3 regions of the Tenacibaculum litopenaei genome follow, and region 1 is predicted to be linked to each of the others. Evidence: riboswitches for the same ligand, from Rfam matches in the RefSeq annotation. Region 1 holds a riboswitch; each other region holds the start of a gene.
What was found. A riboswitch is a leader RNA that binds a small molecule or an ion and turns the genes downstream of it on or off. The one in region 1 is predicted to bind cobalamin.
Positions count from the first base shown of each region.

Region 2: another riboswitch for cobalamin. It lies ahead of ACKTS5_RS15105 (TonB-dependent siderophore receptor); the one in region 1 lies ahead of ACKTS5_RS07325 (TonB-dependent receptor plug domain-containing protein).
Region 3: another riboswitch for cobalamin. It lies ahead of ACKTS5_RS14720 ((2Fe-2S) ferredoxin domain-containing protein); the one in region 1 lies ahead of ACKTS5_RS07325 (TonB-dependent receptor plug domain-containing protein).

Region 1 is NZ_CAZEQT010000005.1:14,154-19,273, forward strand. It holds gene ACKTS5_RS07310 (adenosylcobinamide-GDP ribazoletransferase) at 1-202, opposite strand, end outside; gene cobT (nicotinate-nucleotide--dimethylbenzimidazole phosphoribosyltransferase) at 207-1,256, opposite strand; gene ACKTS5_RS07320 (bifunctional adenosylcobinamide kinase/adenosylcobinamide-phosphate guanylyltransferase) at 1,262-1,765, opposite strand; cobalamin riboswitch at 1,923-2,119, shown strand; gene ACKTS5_RS07325 (TonB-dependent receptor plug domain-containing protein) at 2,201-4,156, shown strand; gene ACKTS5_RS07330 (thiol-disulfide oxidoreductase DCC family protein) at 4,203-4,619, opposite strand; gene ACKTS5_RS07335 (ABC transporter ATP-binding protein) at 4,766-5,120, shown strand, end outside.
Region 2 is NZ_CAZEQT010000007.1:107,391-112,510, forward strand. It holds gene ACKTS5_RS15090 (ABC transporter ATP-binding protein) at 1-3, opposite strand, end outside; gene ACKTS5_RS15095 (hypothetical protein) at 188-841, opposite strand; gene ACKTS5_RS15100 (GNAT family N-acetyltransferase) at 852-1,370, opposite strand; cobalamin riboswitch at 1,477-1,664, shown strand; gene ACKTS5_RS15105 (TonB-dependent siderophore receptor) at 1,757-4,096, shown strand; gene ACKTS5_RS15110 (PepSY domain-containing protein) at 4,138-5,120, shown strand, end outside.
Region 3 is NZ_CAZEQT010000007.1:5,416-10,535, reverse strand. It holds gene ACKTS5_RS14735 (sirohydrochlorin chelatase) at 1-115, opposite strand, end outside; gene cobA (uroporphyrinogen-III C-methyltransferase) at 122-859, opposite strand; gene ACKTS5_RS14725 (Rossmann-fold NAD(P)-binding domain-containing protein) at 862-1,677, opposite strand; gene ACKTS5_RS14720 ((2Fe-2S) ferredoxin domain-containing protein) at 1,658-2,497, opposite strand; cobalamin riboswitch at 2,684-2,868, opposite strand; gene ACKTS5_RS14715 (AAA family ATPase) at 2,926-3,459, opposite strand; gene cbiB (adenosylcobinamide-phosphate synthase CbiB) at 3,456-4,391, opposite strand; gene ACKTS5_RS14705 (pyridoxal phosphate-dependent aminotransferase) at 4,379-5,120, opposite strand, start outside.

The DNA of each region.
Region 1 (5,120 bases):
TAAGCACCGAGATATCGTTGTCAAAGACCTGTGTGCTCAACCAATACAATAGACCGGAAATTGCACCGATTAATATACCGACCAAAGAAAAGTAACGACTGCTTTTGTTGATATAATCAGGTGAGTGATCTACCCAAGAAGGACAGGGAATTCTCGTAAAGAACAGCACGGCAGTTAAAAAGTAATGCACTTGTCTTTTCATGGGTTTAGGCGTTTTTTGTGGTGGCTGATGATACTTGGGCACTGTTAAAAGTTGCCATATCATTTAAAAATGCTACACTTGATTTAATAATAGGAAAGGCTAGGGCACAGCCGGTACCTTCTCCTAAACGCAAGCCCAAATTGAGTAGGGGCGTCGCTTCGAGGAAATTGAGCATTTTAAGGTGTCCTTGTTCACCTGAAGTATGCGAAAAAATACAATAGGCTGTGATGTTAGGTTGTAGTGCATGTGCAGCTAGTAAGGCGGCGGTAACAATAAAGCCATCAATGAGTAAGGTCATTTTTAAGTGGGCTGCTCTCAGCATAGCACCGCTCATCATGGCAATTTCAAATCCTCCAAAAGTAGCTAAAGCACCCAAAGGAGATTCTAGCTTTTCACGGTGAAGAACATAGATATCACTCAGCGTTTTTATTTTAAGTGCAAGTCCTTCATCATCGAGTCCAGTACCTCTGCCGATACAGTCAGCTATGGGCGTGTTGGTAAAGTAGCTCATGAGCAAGGCAGCTGAGGATGTATTGCTAATACCCATTTCACCAAAGCCAATGACATTGGTTCCGTTCTGATACAGTGTATCGACGATGGCAGCTCCTTGATTCATGGCGTTTTCTAATTGTTCCATGCTCATGGCTGGGCCTTGGCTATAATCGCGAGTACCTTTCGCAATTTTGGCCTGTATAAGGTTTGCCTGTGCCTCAAAATCGGCATTTACGCCAGCATCAACGATGCGCAAATCCAACTGGTTTTGTTGGCAAAAAACATTGATTGCTGCCCCACCGTGTAAAAAGTTAAGCACCATTTGTTGGGTAACTTCCTGTGGGTATGGGCTTACTTTATTGGTAGTTGCGATTCCGTGGTCACCCGCAAAAACAACGATGGTAGGGGCAACTATTTCAGGAGTACAAGTTTCTTGTATTTGGCCTATTTGCAAGGCTATTTTTTCGAGAGTGCCAAGGGCTCCTAAAGGTTTTGTTTTGGTGTCGATGGCCTGTTGAAGTTCAGGTATTAAGGTTGTCGGTAATGGTGCTATCGTAAACATGTTGTTTATTTTAAGTGTAAAGGGAGTCCAGAAACCATAAAGGTCGCTTTGTCTGCACGTTGTGCAATATATTGATTCATCCAGCCTTGAAGTTCTACAAACTTTCTTCCAATAGAACTCGTTGCGTGCAGTCCCATGCCAATTTCATTAGAAATGATAATGATATTACCGTCGATTTGCTGCAGTTTGCCGAATTCTTCTTTAGCGAGTTGTAAGCTCTTCTGTACGTCACTTTCTGTATCTGTAAAGTAATTCGTGAGCCAAAGCGTTACACAGTCAATTACCACGGTTTGTCCTGCAGCGATGACTGTACTGAGTTTTTTTTCTTCTTCAACGGTGCTCCACTGCTCTCCGCGATCATCGATATGTCGTTGTACGCGCTTTTTAAAATTAGCATCCCAAATACGAGAGGTGGCTAAGTAAATTGGTGCTGATGACAAGGACTCTGCAAGTCGCTCTGCGTAAGAGCTTTTTCCGGAACGTTCTCCTCCAGAGATGTAGTAAATCATAGAAGATAAATTTTGAAATACAAAGATTAGAAAGATTTTGATAGCAAAAAAGACTTTTTATCACGAATTCGTTAGAAAGTAGCACGAAAAGAAATGAAAAATTAAAATATTGATAAAAAAACGGTAATATATGATTCAGTAATTAAAAGAATGCTATACATTTGCCCCGAATTTTGGTTTTTCCTTTGTTGCCCAACGGGCGAGGAAAATTAAAAGGGAATTCGGTGTAAATCCGAAGCTGTTCCCGCAACTGTAAGCTAAACCGCTTATTATCATTCAAGATTACCACTGTATTTATGGGAAGGTAGATAATAAGACGCAAGCCAGGAGACCTGCCAATTTTCAAGAATTCGAACTTTCGGGATAAAAGTTTGGGGGCGGTTTACTGCGCTGATTTTTTTCCTGAATATTTAAAAATTAAAGTAACATTTACTAATGAGAAAACAATTATTTTTTGTTGGTGCCTTGGCACTATCAATGGTAGGGGGAAGTTTGTACGCTCAGGAAAATGAGCAAACGAAAAATGAAGAGTTGGACGAAGTTGTGGTAACGGCAACCAAGTTTGATTTGAAAAAAGAGCACACGGGTAAGGTGATCTATACCATCTCTCAAAAGGAAATTCAACAAAACGCTGGAAACACAGTAGTTCAGTTATTAAACAATTTACCAGGAATTGAAATTAATGGTGCAAACTCGAATAGAGGACGTCAAATAGGAACTTATATCCGTGGAGGAAGAAGTAGACAGGTGTTGGTGTTGATAGACGGTATTCCGGTATCTGATGCATCGGGGATCAATCAGAGCTATGATTTGCGTCTGTTGTCGTTAAACCAGATTGAAAAAATTGAAGTTTTAAAAGGAGCTGCTTCTACTTTGTATGGAACAGGAGCTGCAACAGGGGTAATTAATATCATATTAAAGAAATCGTCAAAACAAGCGATCCGCGCTACCTATGAAGCGAGTATCGGTACGTACAACGATAGCAAGTCGTTTAGTGCCCGTCCAAATAATAAAAATCAAAACGTTAGTATCAACGGAACGCTTGGGAATTTGAAGTACTTGGCCTATTTTGATTTAACTGGAGTTGAAGGATTGTCAGCTGCTAAGAGCAAAACGGATCAAGTTTTTGAAGATGATTCTTTTTACAGCAAAAATGCCTTGGTAAAATTAGGCTATGATTTTACGGAGAATCTCGATTTAGGATTATTTCTTAACTACGATGAGTTTGATTCGGAATTTGATGCAGGTGCCTACAGAGATGAAGCGAGAAATACTTGGGCATTTTCTCAAGTTCGCTACGGTGTAAAACCGAAGTTTAGTTATGAAAATGGAGAAGTGTACGTGTTGGCGTCTTTTAATAAAATAACACGTGATTTAAAGCAGTACAGTAGCTTTTCTAAATCGATTAACGAAAGTATGTATGAAGGAACTGCGGTAAACATTGACGTGGTAAACAAATATGCTTTTATGGATAACAAATTCCAAGTGATTACTGGTTTCAATTTCCAAGAGCACAAGAACGAAACCAATACGCCTTTTGCCCAAATTAATAAGGACGTAGCAAACTTTACTACTTCAGATCCGTACGTATCTATGGTTTATATCAGTGATTTTGGATTGAATGTGAACGCAGGAGGACGTCTTAATATTCACAGTAATTACGGGAATCATTTTGTTTATGACGGAAACGTATCATACAATGTAATGAATACTAATGATTACGGAGTGAAGTTGTTAGCGTCGTACGGAACGGCCTTTATTGCACCGAGTACTTACCAGTTATTTTCACAATACGGAGCACTTACTTTAAACCCGGAAACCAGTGCTACTTTTGAAGCTGGATTTGAGTCTTATTATAAAAATTACAAGTTGAATGCCGTATTCTTTAACCGTAAGGTGAACGATGCGATAGTATTCCAAAGTTTGTCAGCTGCTCCTTGGGGAGTGTATGCAAACTCTAATGGAACTGTAAAAACCAATGGGGTAGAAGTACTTTCAGAGGCGAAACCTCTCGAGTATGTTAAATTGACGGCAAATTATACCTATACGAATAAAGATGATAATGAAGGAGCTAACAATTATATTCCGAAACACAAAGTTGTGGCAGGAGTTGAGTTAACGCCTATTAAAAATGCAGCTTTTGCCTTTGTGTATAAGCACATTGGTGATCGTACAGTATTTGATAAGTACGGATCTTTTGGACCACGTGGTGAAACGGTAACCATTGACAGTTATAATTTACTTGACTTTACAGCGAATTATTCATTGTTAAACAAAAAAGTTACCTTCTTCGGAACGGTATCGAATATCTTCAATACTGATTTTGAAGAAACCTTAGGGTTTTCAACCTTAGGAAGAAATGTAAAATTAGGAGTTCGTTTAAACTTTTAAACGAATTGTTTGTTTCCAAAAAAGGCGCACTTCGGAGCGTCTTTTTTTATGGTAAAAACTTTGCCTGTTCAACAGGAGTTGGAATGCGGCATGCAGCCCTTTTCCCAAACCAACGATAGCGGTTTTTGGCCACCCAATCGTACAGTACATCTCGGAGTGATCTCGGCACCAACCATCCGATGGCAAGGAGGTACCAAAATCCGCCAAAACTAGTCCCTATTTTGAGCACTGCCGTCGATTTTATATCGCAGGAACCCCCAGGTTCATAAAGAATGATGGAATCCACAGCTTCAGATGTGAGATTTAAATGGGCTTGCACCGCACTACCAGTTTTCGAATCCAAGGCCGCAAAAACATACAAATTATTTTTGTCATATTTTAAAATGCGCTGGACCGAAGCATCGCAAAAATTGCATACTCCATCAAATAAAACAAGTCGCTTGCCCTCGGGAATATCGAACATTTGATTCAGATTGTTATTTATTTGATAAAATTACCAATTGTTTTTGTAACATTAATTATAAATGAGCGTCTTGTAAAAGAAAGCGGATATTGAGTAAGAATTTTCTAATGATGAGAAGGATTACTTATCATAAAACAAACTAACAGATGATACGAATCGAAAATCTGCACAAATCTTATCCAATTGGTAAAGATTCACTGCACGTTTTAAAAGGATTGAACTTACATATTAAAGAAGGAGAATTTGTTTCTATTATGGGATCATCGGGATCTGGGAAATCAACACTTCTGAATATAGTAGGCTTACTCGATGTACACGATGAAGGAAAATATTATTTAAATGATCAGTTAATTGAGGATTTAAATGAGAAGAAAGCTGCTATTCTAAGAAATAAATTCTTGGGATTTGTTTTTCAGTCTTTTAACCTGATTTCATATAAGACAGCCGTTGAAAATGTCGCACTTCCGCTGTATTACAAAGGAGTTGGGCGAAAAGAACGCA
Region 2 (5,120 bases), on a different contig from region 1:
CATTGAAATTCAATTATTGCAACAGTGTGGCAAATATAATAAAGAAAGCTATTAATGCATATAGGTTGCTTTCAATTTAACAAATAAATTTAGTAAGCTATTTCAAAAGTACGCCAAGCACAGCTTCAACAGTATCCTGAATTTATTCCTTTCTTATGTTTTAAAAAACGCGTGGTAATATTGAACCCTATTGTTTTAGATAGAAAGGATCTTGAACACTTCCTACATCGTGCACATTATACATAAATGCACCTCCTTTTCTCAGTTGCAAATCATCAAACAATCCCTGTGCATCAGCAGCAGCGAATACCTCATTTAGTATTTTTTTCACAGCTGCATCAGCCCATAAATTCAATTCTTTCACTCCTGAATTTTCATCTTCATAATGCATTTTATCATATACATCTTCTTCTTCCACGGCCTCAACATGGAATGGAGCACATACCGCAAAAGGATCTAAAGACACACCGTATCCGACATTCCATTTACCAAATTCTGCATACTCATAATAGTGAGGGTCAATAGTTAATTTATAATCTCTCATATTATAAAGGCCGAACGAAAAACTTTCGAATGGTGGTAGCTCCTGATCGCTATACTCAAATAAAATGGCATCGTAGGTAGTAGCATCTTGCAACTGCATGGTTTTCCAATATGGAATGGCTCGCAACAAATCACTTTCGACTTCTCGTTTATAGGTTTCCAGGTCGTACTCATTGTAGAGAGACAATGCTTTTTGTATAGGTTGATAGGAACTCGTCAATCCAGCTACGCGATGCTCCATTTCAATAAGATCACGTCTTAATTTTTCAGTCAACTTTTTATTTAATTCACTTATCATAGGATACTTTTTACAATGGTAATTGGTATAAATTATTCGACGATAAAGGGACTTTCTTTACACCGACTTTTACAAATCCTAAACTTTCGTAAAAACGACACAGTTTCACATTAGTGGCTACGGCATCAAGACGCAAAAACTCGCAGTCTTTTGCTCGAGCTTTTATTGCAATTTTTTGCAATACTAAAGCCCCCAGTCCACGACCGTTATAGGCTTCTTTGATTACCAAAGAATGTACGTAAAATGCTTGGTCATCTCGCAATCCCCAATAGTATTCATCTTTTTCCATGATTCTAACCATACCGATGGTTTTCTCATGGAGATCTCGGATAAAATAGTACTCTCCTCGAGACAAGCCTTCTTTGACCCAGGCAATTTTTTCAATAGGAGGATGAATCCAATACTGCCAATGGTCCACATTTTTAGCTTGAATTTTCAATGCTGTTTCTTTAAACAGTGCAAGTACCTCATCCAGAGCTTCCTCGTCTGCAGGATGAAATTCAAATTCTATAGGTTCTAAGTTACTCATCAGGTAAACTTAAAAAAAATCTCTCATATTCAAAGCCTTCAAGCCTGTACTTACTTTTCTCCTAATTAAAATTACACACAACTTGGTCATTTCTGTGAAATCCTTACTTTTACGCCCGATTTTTGGTTTTTTACGCTGGTAAAAATTAAAAGGGAATTTGGTGAAAATCCAAAACTGTTCCCGCAACTGTGAGGTTTATTTACAACGAGCAATCAATTAAGTCACTGCTAACATTAGTGGGAAGGCGATTGTTCGGAACCGAGTCAGGAGACCTGCCAACAATTCATAATTTTATTAGTAACTCTCGGGTAAAGGGTTAGAAAATATGCAACTACTCATCGTAGTATTTTCTGCACATTACCTGCTTAAAACTCATTTTTCAGCAGATGAAAAAATTTGTATTATGCAGTGTATTTATGCTGTTGGCTATTGTTGCCAATGCGCAATCATACACTACAATTTCAGGAACCGTAAAAGACCTGAAAACCGGAAAAACCATTTCCAATGTCACTGTAGCCTTTAAAAATGTACGCAAAGGTACCCATACCGATGCCAATGGCCATTTTCAGCTTCAAGTACCTACTAAAACTAAAACTGTTCAATTTTCAAAAATCGGCTATGAAACCGTAGTAAAGAACATTGCGTCATTGTCAAGTTCTGAGCCATTTATTCTTTTTCTACAAAAAGAAGTCATCGCTTTGGACGAGGTGCAAATCGACGCTAGGAAACAATTAATGAAGCCTGCTGTTCTGGCTGTAGGAAAACTTCCTATTAAAGATATCGATGCTCCCGTTACTACCAACAGCGTCGATCAACGATTGCTCCTTCAACGCGGAGTGGACGATTTAGGAACGGCGGTAAAAAGTGCCACTGGAGTTCGACCTATTAATCGTTACGGCGGTTTTCAAACCTTCCGAATTCGCGGATTTAACAATTTTGTTTTATTGCTAGACGGAGTGCGTGATGAGCGTCATAATATATCGACAAGTGCTCCAAGTACTAACCTTGCCAACGTTGCTCGTATCGAAGTTTTAAAGGGCCCTGCAAGTGTACTATACGGACACTCAGCGCTAGGAGGAATTATCAACATCGTTCGAAAAAAACCAACCCTTCACGATACTGGTAACTTTACTATTAGCTATGGTAGCTATAAAAGTTATACCATGAGTGCTGGTTTTGGAGGTTCCATTTCTCCTGAACTCCGATACCGAACAGACTTTGGCTTGACCAGAAGCCAAGGGTGGCGAGACTACGGCGTGGCTACCAACAACGGATCTTTTGCTTTGACCTATACTCCGAGCTCTAAAGATCGTTTGGATTTTTACTTACAAGTCAATGACGACCAATACGACACTGATACGGGAATTCCGATGGACGACGACGGTTCACTAGTACCTGGCTTGGATCCAAAAACACGTTATAACGATCCGCAGGATTATCTCAAACACAAACGCTACGACGCTCAATTAAAATACACGCATGAGTTTTCTGAAACATCAAAACTTACCAACCTTTTGTCCTATGCAAGTGACGATATTGATTACCTCTCTACAGAATTCTTAGTATTAAACGCTACTAAAGACGCTATTAAAAGAGATTTTCCTTTCTATTTTAATCATCAAACAAAAACATTACAAAATCAGCTCGATTATAGTTTTCAAGCCACAACGGGTAGTATAAAACACCAACTATTACTCGGAAATTCTTTGAGTTTTTTGGATAGAAAAACCTTTAGAGGTAAGGTGATTGGCCCTGGTACGTTTACGACCATTTCTGTTCAAAACCCCGTATTAAACCAAGGACATATCGAAGCTGTTGACGACAAAGTAGATGTTAAGGAAGAATTTGTCAGTGGTTTTTACCTACAAGATGCCATCAGTTTTTCAGAGCACTTTAAAGCCATGATAGGTTTGCGTTATGATATTTTTGATGGAACCTACTACAGAGATGAACTCAACAAGGATCGCGTTGTGCTTACTTCAGGAACGCGCACCACGATCCCATCAACTGCCTTTACCTATCGCGCGGGAGTTGTTTACCAACCCATTCCTGATGCGCTGAGCTTTTTTGCTTCGTATTCTAATTATTTTAAACCTTCTCGAAGAGTAGCTCCCAATGGTGTTGTTTTTGATCCGGAAAAGGGATACCAAATAGAAGGTGGTGTTAAGTATCAGAAAAACCAACGTTTTTCCGCAACCATATCAACCTACTACCTACTTAAAAATAACATTGTTGAACGAACGAGTGTCAATGATTACCAACAAATTGGAGAAGCCGATTCTAAAGGAGTTGAATTAGATATTGAAACACAGCCTGTTCCTGGATTCTACCTAAAAGCAGGATATGCTTTTGTCGATGCAAAGGTACGGTCATACAACCCTCAATTACAACGTGTAGCTCCCGGTAACTCACTGCGTTTTGCTCCGAAACACAGTGCTAATTTCTGGGCCAACTACGAGTTCCAATCGCGAGCTTTGCACGGTATCGGACTCGGATTTGGAGGAAACTACGTGAGTAGTAATTTCACCAACTCGAGCAATACTTTTACGCTTCCGGCCTATACTACCCTAGACGGAACTATCTACTATCAAGCCAAACGCGTGCGCATAGGAGTAAACATTAACAACCTTGCCAATACACTGTATTACACAGATGCTATTTACGATCGTCAGTTCTTTGTAGGACAAGGTCGTAATTTCAGAATATCATTAGCTTATAAATTATAAACCGAAGTGCCCTCCCTTGTCGAGGGCACTCTTTTTATTTCATGAAGAAAATAATTACCCTTCATCGTTGGTTAGGAACGTTTTTTAGTTTCCTCTTTCTCATTTGGTTTCTTTCCGGAATTGTCATGATGTATAAGAGCTTTCCTTTTTTGAGTACTTCACAAAAGAGAGCCTTACAACAAAGCGCTACAACTGCAACATTGAAAGCCCCTTCGGAAGTTTTTCCCGATTACCGTAATGACACCTTACACCAACTCCGAATTAACTATCAACTACAGCGTCCTGTTTATCACCTAACCTCCAGTAACGGCACCCTTATTTCTAGATATGGAGATACCGGGCAACAGCTAACTACCAACAGTGAACGAGCATTCTTACTGGCAAAAGAAGCATTAAAAACAACCGCAAAAGGATCGGTCACCCATTTGACTGCCCTGGATCAGTGGATTCCGAGAACTCGCTACCTCAAGCACCTCCCTATTTACAAAGTAACCTTCGACAGCCCCGACACCCCGTATGTCTACATTTCTTCTGTTACTGGAGAAATACTGTCACATACGACTGCCAGTGATCGAATGTGGGCCTGGCTAGGTGCCATTCCTCATTGGATTTACTTCAAAGACATACGCATTCATAACGAGCTTTGGTTCCAACTTATCGTCTGGCTATCTGGATTGGGATTTGTGATGGTACTTACAGGGATTGTTACGGGTTGGGTCCGTTTTCAGAAAAAACCAAAAAAACCATTCCAAAGATTTAAAAACAAGTGGTATAACCTTCACTATTATTTCGGTTTATTTTTTGGAATATTTATAACAACTTGGATTTTCAGCGGTTGGATGAGCATGACGCCCTTGAGCTGGACCCCGAGTACAGGCCTTTCTAAAGCTGAATTTCGCACATGGCAGGCCAGTGCAAAAACTCTTGCCTCTATATCACCATCGACCTGGAACAACCTTTCAGTACTGTGTAAACAAACGCCATTTAAAGAAATCCAGCTACAACTATTCCAACAAAAATATTA
Region 3 (5,120 bases), on a different contig from region 1:
CTACCTCATAACTGTTCTCGTATCGTGCTCGTAATATGCTTACGAGTTTTTTAAATGAAGTAACTGCATTGGGGCGTCTACTGCCGTGCCCGCAAAGTAATATTCCTTCTTTCATCAAATATTAATTGTTGTTAGTTGTTAATATGGGGTCCGCTCCAATAATAAAAACGACGGGCATGGGTAAATCTCGTTCAGCTACCAGTGCTTCAATAGTTCCTAGAGTTCCACTTAAAATTTGTTGGTTGCTTCGCGAGGCATTCGATATGGCATTGACGGGAATGTTTGGGTCTTTACAAACTTCCATCAATTTAGGAATAATGCGATGCAGACTTTTGAGTCCCATATAGATGCTGATGGTATTTCCAGCTTTCAGCATATGTGCAATGCCGTTGAGTTGCTCAAAGGAATAGTCAGCAGTATGTGCAGTACAGATAAGTACGGCGTTTGATTTGTTGCGCTCCGTAATTGGAATATTATAGATATTTGCTGCGGCCAAAGCTGCTGAAATTCCCGGAATTACCTCAAAGTCTACAGAGCGTTCACTTAAATAGCGAGCTTCCTCAGCGGCTCGTCCGTAGATATAAGGGTCACCAGATTTTAATCGAACGACGTTTTTTCCTTGTGAATAGTGTTCGTGTAGCAATTCATTAATACGAAGCTGACGATCCATTTGATTGCTGCTATCTCCAAATTTTCTGCCGACGTATATTTTCTCAGCATGCCCGTTTAAGCTGAGTATGGCTTCCGATACTAAATTATCATGTAAAATAACATCGGCTTCCGTAACTAATCGCGATGCTTTTACAGTCAGTAATTCTGGGTCACCGGGTCCTGCTCCAATAATAGAAATTTTGGCCATGCTTAAATTAGTTTTAGAGGATCGGGGAATTGATATACGTATGCTAGTTTTTCTTTACTCTTACGATTTGAAATCAGTTTGAAATTTGTAGGTGTTTGTTCCTGTACAAATTCTGGAGCCGTTAATCCAAGGCGCGTTGCTGCTAAGGTATAAAAGTGCTCACGTGTAGGATGCTCGTCAGAACAACCATTGAAAATTTCACCCCAACTTTTTGTTTCAATGATGCGTTGAATGAGTCCAATACAGTCATCGCGATGTATGACATTGACGGGTGATTTTCCATTTCTGAGCTCTTTTTTGTTAGCCAAAAATCGTCCTGGCAAACGATCGTACCCAATCAACCCCGAAAATCTAAGGATGGTTAATCGTTCTTGTAAAGCCTCTTGAAGAGCTTGCTCTGCACCTCGCACCGCTAAGCCAGATGCTTTTTCAGGATGAAGGGGTAAAGACTCCGTAACCCAATCATTGGTGTTTTGATACACAGAGGTTGAGCTGATAAAGAGAACCTTTTGATGTTCTTTTATAAAGGGGAGTAAAGCCGATACCTGCTGTGGGTAGACGGTTTCAATAGCATCGATACGTCGCTTCGGTGGAAAGTTGATAATGATAATATCACTGCCTTCCAAAAAAGATGGAATCTCATGAGTATTCGTCGATCCTAAGGAAAAAACAAAAGGAGTAAATCCTTGAGCTTTTAGCGTTTCCACTTTAGAGACGCTCGTAGTTGAAATATGAATAGTATAGTCTTCTGCTAGTACGGTAGCTAAAGCACCACCGAGCCAACCTGATCCAACTATACTAATTTGTGGTAACTTCATCGGCAATTCTAGGTGAGTTAATAGTCATTTCTAAATATATTGTCATTAGATAAGTCCAAAGGTCTTGATTTTCTTTTGGAATTAAAAAATTCACAATCGGTTTTCCTTTTCTGTTTTTTAAATGTATAGCCCCTTGATAGCGCTCATGATTATCGAACCAGTATACCTCAGAAACACCTACTTTTCGACTTAGAATTTCTGGGGCTACCTCTTTCTCCATAGCTTTGGTAATTGGACCGATGGCTATAGCGAGTTCCGCTTCAGGTCCCTTAATCATAAGGTCAAAAGCATCTGTGTATTTTACCTGATGCTCAGTGGTAATTCGCGTGTTTTGGATAGGGTGGAGCAGTTCGAAGTTTGGAAACTTTTCAAACATGGTTTTTAGTACGGGATATAAAAACTGGTCAGAGGCTGAGGCTCTGGCAACGAGTACAGTCCCGTATTCCTCATGAACTTTGGGTTTAAATACCACAGGAGTAACCTTGCGCTCTCGGTCGGATAAAACGCTTTCACCGCCTTCTTTAAATAATAAATAGGCCTCTACTGGTGATTGCGCAGTAGTGTGGGCCTCTACTATTTCAATTACTTTTTGTTGGTCTAGTTGTTTGTACCAAAAATTTCCAGGCTGAACTATGAGCGTAGGAGCATCTTCACAACGACCGTTACAACGAGTTTTTATGGTATGAGTGCTGTGCCATAAGTCGGCATTTCTCAAATGGGCTCTAGCTTCTCTAACACTCAATTCACTATGTGCCTTCCTGCACGATCCGCCATCACAAAACTGAAAGGTGGTGGTTACTTTTGATAAGTCTTTTCCCATACCTAGCGTTTTGAATAGTTTGTAGTGTTACAAGAAAAAAGCAGAAATGCCGAAGAGTAGGTCTTTTGGAACAGTATTCCAGACCATACCCTGCTTAAAATCATTGAATTTGTCATAATTGTGTTGATAATAGCAGGTAAGGGAAGAAAATATGTAACTATTTTCGAACTCTTTACCCGAGAGTTAATAAATATACACAAAGAGGCAGGTCTCCTGGCTTCGCTCTATTTTGTACACCTTCCCATAACGAATTACAGTGGTTGTCGTACAAAAATTGGTGAGAGCTTACAGTTGCGGGAACAGCTTTGGGTTTGCACCAAATTCCCTTTTAATTTTTAGTGTGCTAAAAAACCAATTTGTTACCTGCGAATATAAATGATATTATTTTAAATCAATGTGATGATGTCGAGAAACAGAAGGAATCATTCCTAATGAAGGTGGTTTGTATATTGAATCACGGCAGTAACGCGTTTGCTTACAGTTGTTTTTTGAAGTTGAATAATTTCAAACCCCAAGTCTTTGTAGGTCTTTACTAACTCTTTATGCAGGGCCTGGGCTTCTGTGTACGATTGTAGTCGTTGTGGATCTTGCTCGTAGATCGCCTCCCATGCAGGTAGTAAAAAGACAGTCGGATAGTAAAAATCGAAGTAATTAAAAGTTTTCCATTGGGTACTGATAAGGCCTCCATAATGTTTTAAGTAGGCGATGTTATCTGGTAATCCACGGTCTACAAAAGCAAAATTTGAAATGGGTTCATCAAATTTAGCTAAAGTGTTCTCATAGACGAGCTCCGTAAATCCGGTAACATCTTGCCAAGGGGTTTTTTGACCTTTCTTAGCTTGCTGTTCCTCAATAACCGCACGAGCAATTTCATCAAAGCATTGCATACCTTTGTTTCTGAGAGCTTTCAACAAGCTAGTTTTTCCAGAACCCGGACCTCCTGTTATGATAATTCGATTCATAGTGTGTAATAAAGGTATTGTAAAATAGCGATAAGAACTACAAAACAAAAAGTACTTCGTTGGTTGATCTTGGATACGGCTTTGAATTCAGTGGGGAGTACTTGACGTGAGTTAGTCCCTATATAGGGTTTGTTTACCAGTTTTCCATGGTAAACATTCGGTCCCCCAAACTGACAATCCAAAATAATAGCTAATGCTGCTTCCGGATATCCCGCATTCGGGCTTGTGTGATTTTTTGCTTGCCTCATGACTGTAGGGAGCTTATGTAACTTTCCACTGACGAGTAACATGAGCGCTGCCGTCAATCGGGCAGGAATAAAATTAAAAACATCATCTAGCTTGGCAGCAAACTTCCCAAAATAAAAATAACGGTCATTTTTGTATCCAATCATGGAGTCTAAGGTGTTAATCATTTTGTAGAGCATTGCACCGGGAATTCCCAAAATAGCATAGTAAAACAAAGGGGCAATTACACCGTCACTGAGATTTTCAGAAACAGTTTCAAATACCGCTTTGGTAATTTGTTGAGTATCTAGTGATCGGGTATCTCGACCTACAATCCATGACAGTCTTGAGCGTCCCTCTTCGATGCCTTTTTCGAGAGCAGTAAATACGGCATTGCCTTCTTCAAGCAGACTTTTATTCGCCAGTGCGTAGAACAAAAAAATACTTCCGATGCTCAGTGATACATAGAGGTATTGAGCAGTCCATTGCATGAGAAACCAAAAAAAGAGAAAAGTAGCAGCGCAAAGGAGAGCAGTTAGCAAAAGTCCTTTTAAAAATCGATGAGTTCCATGGTTTAATAATCGAGTACCTAGGGAAATCGCATTTCCAAAGAGTCGAATAGGGTGTGGTAACATTCGCGGATCACCCAGAAGAAGGTCTAGTACATATCCAAGTAATAAAGGTGAGATGCTTATCAGTGCTTCCATGCTTTTAAGGCTTTTATTAGTAGGTTGTTTTCAGAGTCACTTTGCCCCGAAATTCTAAAATAACGCTGGTCTAAACCTTTGAAATTAGAAGCGTCTCTAATCAACAGCTGGTGTTCTTCAGCCAAGTAGTTTTTTAGGCGTTGAGATACGTAGTCTTGCATCTTTACCAAGAAATACGAAGTTCGAGAAGGGATACTACGAAAACCAGGAATCTCTGAGATAGCAGTTTGAAGTTCGTAACAACGTTGCAAATATGTGGAAAAGTTAGGATATAACGATGCATAGTTTTGGAAAATATACCGTCCAGCACTAAGCGCTAAACCATTGACATTCCAAGGCATTTTGTGTGCAGCAATAGCATCGATAATGGCAGTAGCTCCCATAAGGTAGCCAAGGCGTAAGCCGGGAATGCCAAAGACTTTGGTCAGTGATTTTACGATGATGAGGTTGTTGTGTTCCGCTAATAATGGGACTACCGAAATAGCACTACTCGTAAATTCAATATAAGCTTCATCAATAACGAAATAAGTATCGGGGTGTTTTTTTAAAAGCAGCGCTATTTCTTCGCTACTATTTTCAAATCCATCCGGATTGTTCGGATTACAGATAAAAGCAATATCAGAATTAAATTGATGGGTAGTACAGTCCTGTCTGTGTAAGTATTCTATTTGTAGGCCGTGAACTCTAGAGGCCAATTCATATTCCGAAAAACTGGGATAACAAATACTC